Regions from separate parts of the Nocardioides montaniterrae genome, predicted to be linked through region 1. Evidence: riboswitches for the same ligand, from Rfam matches in the RefSeq annotation. Region 1 holds a riboswitch; the other holds the start of a gene.
The links. A riboswitch is a leader RNA that binds a small molecule or an ion and turns the genes downstream of it on or off. The one in region 1 is predicted to bind S-adenosylmethionine.

Region 1 (5,969 bases):
ACTACTTGCCGCAACAAGCCCTACGCAACTGAAGGAACATCTAAAATGAGCGCAATCAAGGCCACGGGCTACGACCCGTACGAGTGGTTCTTCGCCTCCCGCTACAAGCAGGGGCGCCGCACGGTCTACTCCATCGACTTCTCGGTGCGAGAGATCATCACCTTCCTCCCGAAGCCGGACCCGTCGAAGCCGCTCGACACGTCGTCGACGCAGCGCCGCATCTACCCGGCCCACGCCAAGGAGTTCGGGGTCTACATCCGCAACGAGATCGAGTGGGTCTCCCCGTCGCTCCTGCTGCGCGGCCCGAACATCTTCAAGTTCGAGAAGCTCAATCTCGACGTCGACACCGGCACCACGCAGTTCGGCCAGCTCGGCATCCCGAAGGACTCGAGGACCGAGATTCAGATCGTCGACGGTCAGCACCGCACCCTCGGCTTCCACCTTGCGTGGGAGCAGCTCAACGACGAGATTCAGAAGGCGCGCGCCAACCTGGCGACCGCCAAGCAGAGCCAGGAGCCGGCGCTCATCAACGAGTTCGAGACCAAGCTGGCCGACCTGATCGACCGGCGCGACACGCTCGCGTCCGAGCGCGTCTCGGTCCAGATTCTCGTCGTGGAGCAGCCCAACGAGGCGCGCCGCATCTTCGTGGACATCAACGACAACGCCAAGGGCATCACCGGCGCGGTAAAGACCCGCTTCGACGATCGCAAGGTCATCTCCCGTGCTCTGAACCGCGTGCTCGAGAACAACACGTTCCTCGACTCGAAGGTCGACCTCCAGATGGACCGCGTCACCGGCAACTCGGAGTACCTCCTGGGCGCCAAGCACGTCGCCGACATCCTGCGGGCCATCACGGTCGGCCACGGTCGCGTCACCAAGCGGCTCGAGGACGAGCTCGATGACGTCGCGGTGGCGAAGGAGTTCGACGACTTCATCGAGGCGATGGTGGAGGCCTTCCCGCCGCTCGCCGATCTCGACAACGGCGACCTCACGCCCGCGGAGCTGCGCGAGGAGAGCCTCATCGGCTCGAACGTCATGCTGCGCGCGTTCGCGGCCGCCTGGTACACGCTCCGCCAGGACGACTGGACCCCCGCCGAGATCACCGAAGCTTTCGCATCCTTCGCGCCGCACATGGGCCCGGTCTTCCCCGACGCCAAGGACTCCTGGTTCTCCACCGGCGTCTTCCCCTCGAACGAGTCCGGTACGACCTACCCGACGTCCCGCGCGCAGGACTTCAAGACCCTCACCGACTTCATCGTCGAGGCCTGCGACGACGAGTACGAGTGGTTCCGGGCGGAGGAGGCGCGCGGCTAGCCAACGGCGGGCTTGCGCCCGCTCAACGAATGCCCTGGTAGCGGTTAACCGGCCATCTACCAGGGCATTCGTGCGCCTTCAGCGTAACGCGCCACCTTGTGGCGAGCCACCGCTATCTCGCCGGCAGACGCGGCTGCCTTCCTCGGGCACACGCTGGCTGTCCACCTCGCCGTCTACCTCGTCCTCACGCAGCGAGGCGCGCTTGCGGCCGGTGCGGCACCGAGGAATGCGCTTGCCACCGTTCGTTCGAAGAAGGGGCGATCCGGCCGCGACTCGGCGTCAGCTTCGGATGATCTCTCCGAAGTAGATGCCGATCGCGAGTCCCACGGAGACCGCCCGAAGGGCGTCCAGCGACAGCGCTTGGCGATGAAGGCGGCGACGTTGGCCGAAAGGGTCGCAAGAGCGAGAAGTAGGTAGTGATGTGTCATCGCGGGAGCTCAGCTCATCGGGTCAGATCCGATCAAGGATCTGGGCCTTCTTCACGGCGAACTCCTCATCGGTCAGCACGCCCGCCTCGCGCAGCTTGCCCAGCTGCGTCAACTGGTCGATCGCGGCCAGCGCCGGATCAGCCTCACGAGTCGGAGACGCCGTAGGCCGGGCAGCTGCCAGCGCCGCCGTCTGGGGCGGTCGATGAGTCTCCGGCGCGTGATAGTTCGGGCCATGGCCGGGCTTGCCACACATGTCGCAGACCTGGCCGGTGCCCAGTTCGACACGGGCCGCTGGTGGCGCTGACCGCGCCCGCTTCGCTTCAGCCTTCTGAAGCTTGAGCATCTGTTCCGTCGCCTTCGCGGTCCGCGCCTTCTTCGAGTTGGGGTTGATGACCAGCCGAGCGGCGCCGCCCGTCCAGAAGATCGCGTTCTTACGCATGAAACCCATCGACCCCAGTCCCTTCCACGTCATTGGCGAGATGCTGACCGATCCGCGAGCTCGAGCATACGTCGGAATGCTGCGGATCCGCAGTCGATCTACGTGCTGCGGATTCGTAGCGTCCAGAAAGTGACCGAAGCCGACGCCCTGAGGAGAAAGCGCGAAGCCGCTGTTCACCTCATGGCGTTCGGTGCACGCGTTCGCGAGCTGCGAGTGGCCAAAGGAGTCACCCAAGAAGAACTCGCGCACGAGGCAGGGCTTCACCGAACGATCGTCGGGTTCATCGAGCGCGGCGAGCGCGAGATCGGGGTGGCCAAGGTCTGGCCCCTCGCCGAGGCGTTAGGCACGACCCCCGCCGACCTGTTCGTCTGACGCGAGGCTCGCAGGACGGATCCACGGAAGTGACCGACCTCGTCCAATGGGGGCCCCAGGCCTCAAGGACGACCAGCGACGGGTCCGTCACGCCGTACAGCTCGCGGAGCGCGTGAATCGCGTCGGCAGCTATCTCGACGGCGTCCGAGACTGGCACCTCCTTCCACGGGTTCGGTCCGTGGGCCTCGCTCGCCGGTGTCCATCCTTCGGCATCGAGCCATTGCTGCGCGCCCGGTCGGACCCAGCAGCCGGGGCTCACCACTGAGGGCTCTACGACCTCGGCATGGAGCTGGTCGCCGTCGAAACCGCAGACTTGGACGTACGGACCGTCGGCAACTTCGAGGATCAGCTTGTCCTGCTGGGCTAGGTCGGCGAACCCCGAGAGGATTCGGGCGACATAGCTCTCGAGGCCAGCCCAACCGTGCTCGTGCGTTAGACCAGTAGCGGCCATCTCGGCCCCTTCTTCACATGGGCGTGCGCCCGGCTTGGCTGCCGCCTCCTGACGATCAGCCCGGGTCTTCCTTGGAGGGCACCGTGCCGGGGGCGCGGTTGCCGCCAGCCATGTCCAAGGGCATCTGGCTGAACTCGGGACCTTGAGGTGAGGGTACGTCCGATCTCCGATGCAATCGAGCCGTTCACACGCGGAGGTGCAGCAGCTCGACTACGCGACGTCGCTGGGCACCGCGTGGGCGTTCACGTCACGAAGGATGTCCACGATGACTTCGAAGTCGTTGGGGAAGATCACGTCCACGTGGCCGTGGTCGACGTACGGCGACTCGTAGAGCCGGGCCGGCTCCATAAGGCCATTGGCAGTGAGCTCGTCGACGATCAGCGACACGAAGCGAACCTGCTCGACGGAGAACCTCGACTCGTCGAGAAAGCCGCCGAAGGCCTCCACCGCGGCGGCACGGTCGAGACCGACCAAGGAACGGATGAACGGGCCAAGAGCGCCGGCACGCTCGGTGACCCAGGCCAGGTCGACCTGCTGGTCTCCACCCGACGCGACCAGCATCTCGGCGAGTGATTCGAGGTCCTCCGCAGTCAGTTGCTTGTTGCGCCGCAACCGCTGGAGCGCGAGGTGCTCCTCGTGCTCCCTGAGGTACGTCTGCGCCTTGGCGCGGAACCGTTCCCAGTTCATTCCTGACGTCACCTGGGGCAGATCGACCAGTGTCGATTCCTCGAGCGTGTCCTCGAAGTCGGTGTAGACGGGGCTCTGGCGAGTCTTCTCCACGAAGCGGACCAGGCCGCGGAGCCGTAATCGCATCACCTCGAGCATCGGCAGGGTGACGTCGACCCACCATTCGTCGCTGGCTACCTCGTCCAGCAACGGGAGCTGTTCTGCGACCGATGGGATCGTCTTCTTCGGCAGCAACGCTGCAGCGATCGCCTGGACCGTCTCCCGGATGCGCTCGGCGGCGACGGCATCGCCATCGAGCTGAGCCAGTTGGCGGCGGAGCACGAGGAGGTCGAAGCGCTTGGCGTCCTCGTCGGGGTCACGGACGGTCGAGGGCAAGCCGGCGAGGTTGTGCAGGATGTCGCCCGCGTCGTCCTTGGTCAGGCTCGACCACCGACCGCGGTCGGACCAGGCCTCGACATCCTGGCGGTGTGCTCGCACGAGGAAGTTGTCGACGTTCATGCCGGCGACGATCTCGTGCAGCCAGTCGGCGGTGGTGTCGCGGAGCTTCGTCTCGGTTCCGGCGCCGTCGAGCGCAAGGACCAAACCGAGCCGAGACTCGAAGAGCCGCTGGGTCAGCGACTTCTGGAGCGAGCCCTCCGAGCCCGGGAGGTCCTGGCTGAAGTACTCGAGGTTCCCGCAGAAGTCGAACACGAAGAAGTCCTTCTTGTCCTCGCCGGGGCCGAAGAGATCGGGTCGCAACCGCGTACCGCGGCCGATCATCTGCCAGAACTTCGACTTCGACCGGACCATCTTGAAGAACACGAGGTTCACGACCTCGGGCACGTCGATACCGGTGTCCAGCATGTCGACGCTGATCGCGATATGGGGCGCCTTGTCGGGCTGAGAGAAGTTGTCGATCAGGCTCTGGGCGTACGTCGTGTGGTGGGTGATGACCCGCGCGAACTCGCCGCCGTACTCGGGGTAGGCGACATTGAACCTCTGCTCGATGAACTCAGCGTGCGCCTGGTTCTTGGCGAACACGATCGTCTTGCCGAGGCGGTCGCCGCCGGCGACCTTGTAGCCCTCAGACATCAGCGTCGCGAGCACCTTGTCGACGGTGTCCTCGTTGAACAGGAAGCGGTTGAGCTCCTCGGAGTCGATCGAATCCGGTGGACCGTCTTCGCCCCAGTCGAGCGCGTCCCACTCGTCCTTATCCTCGTCGGAGAGCTCGTCGTACCGGATGCCTTGGCGCAGGAACTTGGTGCCGACGGAGACGCCGAACGGCGGCACGAGGAAGCCGTCGCCGACGGCCTCGTCGAGACCGTAGGCGTCGGTGGGGACTCCGTCTTCGAGGTGGAACAGCCGGTAGGTGTTGTGGTCGACCTCGTCCTTGGGGGTCGCCGTCAGGCCGACGAGGTGCGCGTCGAACCACTCGAAGATGGCGCCGTACTTCTGGTAGACGGAGCGGTGTGCCTCGTCGATCACGATGAGGTCGAAATAGCCAGGCCCGAACCGGCGGTTGCCCTCATCGACGTCGTTGATCAGGTTCATGATCTTCGGGTACGTCGACGCGTACACCCGCCCGTCGATCGCCTTCTCGGTCACCAGGTTGACGGTCGTGACGCCGGGAAGGTGGGTCTTGAAGGCGTTGACTGCCTGGTTGACGAGCGCGGTGCGGTCGGCCAGGAAGAGCACACGCTTGACCCAGTTGGCCTTCATCAGCTGATCAACCAGAGCGATGACCGTGCGCGTCTTGCCGGAGCCGGTGGCCATGACCAGCAGTGCCTCGCGCTCGCGCTTGTCGAAGGCTGCGCCGACTGCCTTGATCGCACGGGTCTGGTAGTAGCGCTCAACGATCGTGGCGTCGACGGTGGCGCCGGCGAGCGAGAGCCGGGTCTCCCGACGCTGGATCATCAGCTCGAGCTCGTCGCGGTTGTAGAAGCCCTGCACGTCTCGCGGCGCGTAGCCCGAGTCACCGAAAGCCGCGTCATCCCAGATCCAGTGCTGGTAGCCGTTGCTATAGAAGACGACCGGCCGGCGCCCGAATTCGGCCTGGAGGCAGTCAGCATAGAGCTTGGACTGTTGCTGGCCCACCTGCGGGCTCTTGGCCGTCCGCTTGGCCTCGATGACCGCGAGGGGCAGCCCGTCTGCGCCCCAGAGGACGTAGTCAACGAAGCCGCTGCCCTCGCTGTTGGGCATGCCAGTGACGGGGTACTCGCGGTCACGCTTCTGATCGAGCTGCCAGCCCGACTCCGCCAGCAGCACGTCGATGATCAGCTGCCTGGTCTCTGCCTCAGAG
Region 2 (5,969 bases), on a different contig from region 1:
GGCTCGGCCACCGATGCCACCGGCGAGAACGCGTTCGAGAGCAGCAGTCGGTTGCCGGCGTACCTGGACATCCGCGCGGTCGTGGCGCGGTACGGCGACGCCCGCGCGATCATCCGCACCAACCTGGTCCAGGTCGGATCACGCACGCACGTGACCGCGTCCTTCCACCCCACTCACCGCAGCGGCGCCTGGGTCTACTACACGGTGACCGTGCAGCCCGGCCACGCCGCCCACCTGGTCAAGCACACCAGCACCGACAGCCGCTACTACGACGAGACGCGGGTGGCGTGTGGCGGCCTCCGGAAGGCGGTGGACACGGGCTGGCACGGCAGCATCACGGTCACGATCCCGTCGGCATGCCTGCGCGGTCACCTCACCGGGTCAGCCGAGCTCGACGCCATGTCCTGCGCGGTGACGCACTGCGTGGAGTACTACGAGGTGGCGGACACCGGGACGGGGCTCACGCTTCGCCGCGGATGAGGATCGTCGGCTCGTGGGTCACCGGGAAGGCGACGGACGCGGCGATGAAGCAGTTCTCGCTCGCCTCGTGATGGATGGCTCGCGCCACCTCGACCATCGAGGCATCCGCCACCGTGACCCGCGGCCGCAGCAGGACCGAGGTGAACCGGCCTCCCTGACCGACCTGCTCCATGGTACCGACCGGCTCGTCGTCGTACGCCGTCACGACGACGCCGTGGTTGACGGCCGAGTGGAGGTAGGACAGGAGGTGGCACTGGGCCAGGGCTGCCAGCAGCAGCTCCTCGGGGTTCCAGCGGCTCGCGTCCCCACGGAACGTCGGATCGGCGGAGCCCAGGAGGTCCGGCTTGCCGGCCGCGGTCACCAGGGCGTCGCGACCGTAGTCGCGGTAGCCGCTCGTCCCGCTCCCCCGGTTGCCCTGCCAGCTCAGGGCCAGGGCGTACCGGTGCTCGGTCACCGACTCAGGCGAGGATGCCGGCCGCGACGAAGGCGTCGTACGACGGCTTGATCGTGGCTGCCGGGCCGACCTGGCCGGAGATCGCGTCGAGCGTCTTCAGGCCGTGACCGGTGTTGATCACGACCGTCTCCAGCGACGGATCGAGCACGCCGGTCTCGACCAGCTTCTTGGTGACGGCGAGCGTGGTGCCACCGGCGGTCTCGGTGAAGATGCCCTCGGTGCGCGCGAGCAGCACGATGCCGTCGCGGATCTCGTCGTCGGTGACCTCCTCGACCGCACCGCCGGTGCGGCGGGTGATGTCGAGGACGTAGATGCCGTCGGCCGGGTTGCCGATCGCCAGCGACTTGGCGATGGTGTCGGGCTTGACCGGGCGGATCGCGTCGACGCCGGCCTTGTAGGCGGTCGAGACCGGGTTGCAGCCGGTGGCCTGGGCGCCGAAGACGCGGTAGGGCTTGTCCTCGACGAGACCGAGCTTGATGAGCTCCTGGAAGGCCTTGTCGACCTTGGTCAGCTGGGAGCCGGAGGCGACCGGGATGACGATCTGGTCGGGCAGCCGCCAGCCGAGCTGCTCGGCGATCTCATAGCCCAGGGTCTTGGAGCCCTCGGCGTAGTAGGGGCGGACGTTGACGTTGACGAACGCCCAGCCGTCCTCCTCGGCCGCGATCTCCTGGGCGAGCTTGTTGACGTCGTCGTAGTTGCCGTCGACGGCGACCAGCTTCTCGGTGAAGATCGCGGAGTTGACCTGCTTGGGCTGCTCGAGGTTGCTCGGGATGAAGACGACGGTGGGGATGCCGGCGCGCGCGCCAGCGGCCGCCACGGCATTGGCCAGGTTGCCGGTCGAGGGACAGGCGAAGACCTTCGCACCCAGCTCGGTCGCGGCCGAGAGGGCGCAGGCGACCACGCGATCCTTGAAGGAGTTGGTGGGGTTGGTCGAGTCGTCCTTGACCCAGATCTTCTCGATGCCGAGGGCCTTGCCGAGGTTCTTGGCCTCGAGCAGGCGGGTGAAGCCGGGCTCCATGTTGGGCGACTGCGCGATGTCGGTGGGCACGGGCAGCAACGCCTGGTAGCGCCAGATGTTGCGGGGCCCGGCCTCGATCTCCTCGCGGGTGATGGCCGGGAAGTCGTAGGCGATCTCGAGCGGACCGAAGCACTCCGGACACGCGTAGTGGGGGCCGAGCTCGATCTCGTGGCCGCACTCGCGGCAGCTCAGGGCGGTGGCGTTGCCGAACGCTCCGGCTCGCGGGGTGACAGTGGCGCTCATGGGGGTCCTCTCTCTCATCTGCCCTGACCGCCCGTGTGGCGGCCTGGCCGGAATTGGCACCGTTTCCACGACCAACGGTTCGGTTCGTGGCGGTTGCCGGGACGTCTCAGGGCCGTTCCCTCAGTCCCTCTGGATGAGCACGCTCAGGTTACGGGCAGCCCGCGGGCGTGACCGAATCGAGATTCCGGGATGCGGGACGGCTGTCCACATGTCGGGATCAGGCAGGGGCGGTGAGCCTCGCCCGGCGGGCGTCGACGGTGAAGGAGCGCAGCAGGTCCAGCACGCCACGGGGGCCCGGGACCACCAGATCGGAGACCGGGACGAGCGCGCCCTCCTCGTCCGAGCCTGAGCAGACCCGCAGCACGGCGAGCTCCTCGCTGGCCAGACGACCCAGCATGTCGAAGGCATCCATGTCGCCGAGGTCGTCGCCGGCGAACAGGAACCCGCGCGGCGAGAAGCGGTAGACGAGTCCCTCGACGACCAGGCCCTTGTCGGCGCCGGGCGATCGGATCTCGACGACGTTGCGGCCCGGCTCGACGGTGAGGCCGTACTTCTCGGCGAGCGCGAGCAGGGGCGGCAGGATCCGGTCGTACGCCGCACGCGGGTCGGCCATGCGCCGGGTGTGCACCGCGACGCCCAGGCCCTTGTCCTCGACGTAGGCGTCGGCGGCATCGTGCTTGCGCAGGACGCCGGGCAGCTCGCGGTCGAAGGAGGCCATGCCACGAGCCGGGCGCGGGGCGATGATGCGACGGTCGCGGGTGCTCCAGCGTTCGTTGCCGTACTGGCCGAACAGCAGCAGCTCCTTGCCGAGCGCGGAGATCCGCTCACCGACCTCGGCCAGGCCGCCGAGCTGCATCACCTGGCGGGCGGGCCGCCCGGTGATGATGGCGACCGCGGCGACCTCGGACGCCAGGTCGACGAGCACGTCGTGCGTGTCGGGGTGGATGAAGGCGCGGGTGGGGTCGTCGACGATGGGCGCGAGCGTGCCGTCGAAGTCGAGGCCGACCACGGTGCCCGCCGCGACCTGGACGAGCGCGGCGTACGCCTGTTCACCCTCGGGCGAGGAGAAGTCCACGCCCCCATCCCACCATTTCCAGGTGAGGACGGATCCTTCAGCCCAGCGGGCCGGTGAGGATCAGCGTCAGGTTGTGGGTGCTCATGTCGCTGTCGACGTCGGCCGGCATGACCCGCTGGACGCCGAGGTCGAGGGCCAGCTGCTTGGCGGCCGGACGCATCCCCTGGGGGAAGTACACCGTGGTCGCCGGGACCGTGCCGTACCAGTTGTCGGCGGTGACGAACTTCCAGCCGAGCTGGGCGACCTTGGCGCCGACCTGGCCGGCCAGGCCACTGGTGGAGGTGTTGTTGAAGACCACCACGCCGACCTTGCCGCGCACGACGACGTGCGGCTTCTTGGTGGGCTGCTCGGTCGGGGTCGCGGTCGCGGAGGCGCCACCTGTGGACGGCGTGGTGACCGTGGAGGTCGCCGACGGAGGCGTCGCCTGCGGAGTGACGTCCTTCTCCTTGGGCCCGTCACCCCGGGTGACGAAGAAGGTGATGGCGGCGAGCGCGACGGCGACGATCGAGAGGATGACGACCGGGGACGGGAGGACCGCTCCCCGCTCGGTGCGAGTCGAGCGCATGCTCAGATCTCGAAGCCGAGGCGGCGGGCCGAGCGCTGGCGCTGGCGCTGCGCGCGCAGGCGACGCAGGCGACGGACCAGCAGCGGGTCGGCCTCGAGTGCTTCCGGACGGTCGATCAGGGCGTTGAGCACCTGGTAGTAACGCGTCGAGCTCATGTCGAACTTCTCGCGGACCGCGGACTCCTTGGCGCCGGCGAACTTCCACCACTGGCGCTCGAACTCGAGGATCGCGCGGTCACGCTCGGTGAGGGCGTCGCCGAGGGCCAGCTCGGACTGCGTGCTCAGCTCGGCGTTCATGTCATCCACTGTAGACGGCGAATCACAACGATGTCATTCCCACGCCGGAACCCGAACACGGGTCCCGCAACACCAGTCACTAGAGTCACAGATGTGACGCAGAGCACCATCAAGTGGGGCATCCTGGCCCCCGGATCGATCGCCGCCAAGCTCGCCACCGACCTGCGCCTCGTGCCCGGCGCGGAGCTCGTCGCGGTCGCCTCGCGCACGCTCGCACGAGCCCAGGCCTTCATCGACGAGCACTCCCCCGGCGCTCACGCGTACGACGACTACGCAGCTCTCGTCGCCGATCCCGGGGTCGACGTGGTGTACGTCGCCTCGCCCCACTCGCTGCACGCCGAGCATGCCGGGCTCGCGCTGGCCGCGGGCAAGGCGGTGCTGTGCGAGAAGCCCCTGAGCCTGGACCGCGCGTCCGCGGCAGCGCTGATCGACCGGGCGGGCGACACCTTCCTGATGGAGGCCATGTGGGCCGCGTGCAACCCCGTCTGGCGCGACCTCGCCGCGCGCCTGCGGGCCGGTGACTTCGGTACGCCGCGCCAGCTGACCGCGGACTTCTCCTTCCTGGCCGCGGTCGGGCCGGAGCACCGCCTGCTCAACCCCGACCTCGGCGGCGGCGCGCTGCTCGACATCGGCATCTACCCGCTGACGTTCGCCCACCTGATGCTCGGCGAGGCGCTCGACCTCCGGGCGACCGGCTACACCGCGACCGCGGGCGCGGTCGACCTGGACGTCGCCATCGCCGGGCGCTACCCGGGCGACACCGTCGCGGCGCTGCGGACCAGCCTGACGTCGTACTCCTCGAACAGCGCGCTGATCGCCACCGACCAGGGCTGGATCACGATCGACGGCAGGTTCCACTCGCCCACCCACTTCACCTTCCACAAGGTGACCTACCGACACGACGAGGCGGAGCCGATCCGGTTCGAGCCGCCGACGCCGCTCATCGGCACCGGGCTGGGCAACGAGGTCGCGCACGTCGGCGACTGCCTGCGGCAGGGGCTCACCGAGTCGCCCTGGGTGCCGCACGCCCAGACCCTCACGATCCTGGGACAGATCGACGACCTGAAGCGCCAGCTCACGGCGGGTCGATAGGCTGACCGCGTGGCCCACGACCTGGTCATCGTCGCCAACCGACTTCCCGTCGACCGAGTAGCCGGACCCGACGGGAAGATGACGTGGCGCGCGTCGCCGGGCGGGCTGGTCTCCGCGATCGAGCCGGTCATGCGCGCTGGCGACGGTGTCTGGATCGGCTGGCCCGGCGGGACCGAGCAGCACCTCGAGCCGTTCGAGATCGACGGGCTGCACCTGGTGCCGATGTCGATGACCGCCGAGGAGATCGCCCGCCACTACGAGGGCATGTCCAACGGCACCCTCTGGCCCCTCTACCACGACGTGGTGGCCAAGCCGGAGTTCCACCGCGAGTGGTGGCACGAGTACGTCGAGGTCAACCGGCGCTTCGCCGAGAAGGCCGCCGAGCTGGCCAACCCCGGCGCGACCGTGTGGGTGCACGACTACCAGATGCAGCTGGTGCCGCAGCTGCTGCGCGAGATGCGGCCCGACCTGCGCATCGGCTTCTACCTGCACATCCCGTTCCCGCCGGCCGAGCTGTTCCAGCAGCTGCCGTGGCGCCGCCAGATCCTCGAGGGCCTGCTCGGCGCCGACCTGATCGGCTTCCAGCTGCCGGGCGCCGCGCAGAACTTCATCCGACTGGTGCGCCAGCGGGTCGGGCACAAGACCCACCGCGACACCGTCTACCTGCCCGACGGCCGCGCCGTCCGCGCGAAGGCGTTCCCGATCTCGATCGACGCCGCGGGCTTCGAGGAGCTCGCCGAGTCCTC

Region 2: another riboswitch for S-adenosylmethionine. It lies ahead of thrC (threonine synthase); the one in region 1 lies ahead of ACYVJ3_RS15875 (TY-Chap domain-containing protein).

Annotation. Positions count from the first base shown of each region.
Region 1 is NZ_BAAGSB010000016.1:22,049-28,017, reverse strand. Features, by position in the region: gene ACYVJ3_RS15890 (DNA sulfur modification protein DndB) at 46-1,314, shown strand; gene ACYVJ3_RS15885 (SHOCT domain-containing protein) at 1,765-2,214, opposite strand; gene ACYVJ3_RS15880 (helix-turn-helix domain-containing protein) at 2,311-2,553, shown strand; gene ACYVJ3_RS15875 (TY-Chap domain-containing protein) at 2,462-3,004, opposite strand; SAM riboswitch class IV at 3,030-3,146, opposite strand; gene ACYVJ3_RS15870 (DEAD/DEAH box helicase family protein) at 3,215-5,969, opposite strand, start outside.
Region 2 is NZ_BAAGSB010000001.1:216,131-222,099, forward strand. Features, by position in the region: gene ACYVJ3_RS01140 (hypothetical protein) at 1-480, shown strand, start outside; gene ACYVJ3_RS01145 (OsmC family protein) at 461-934, opposite strand; gene thrC (threonine synthase) at 939-2,195, opposite strand; SAM riboswitch class I at 2,207-2,335, opposite strand; gene otsB (trehalose-phosphatase) at 2,413-3,270, opposite strand; gene ACYVJ3_RS01160 (LytR C-terminal domain-containing protein) at 3,308-3,835, opposite strand; gene ACYVJ3_RS01165 (DUF3263 domain-containing protein) at 3,838-4,131, opposite strand; gene ACYVJ3_RS01170 (Gfo/Idh/MocA family protein) at 4,225-5,223, shown strand; gene ACYVJ3_RS01175 (alpha,alpha-trehalose-phosphate synthase (UDP-forming)) at 5,233-5,969, shown strand, end outside.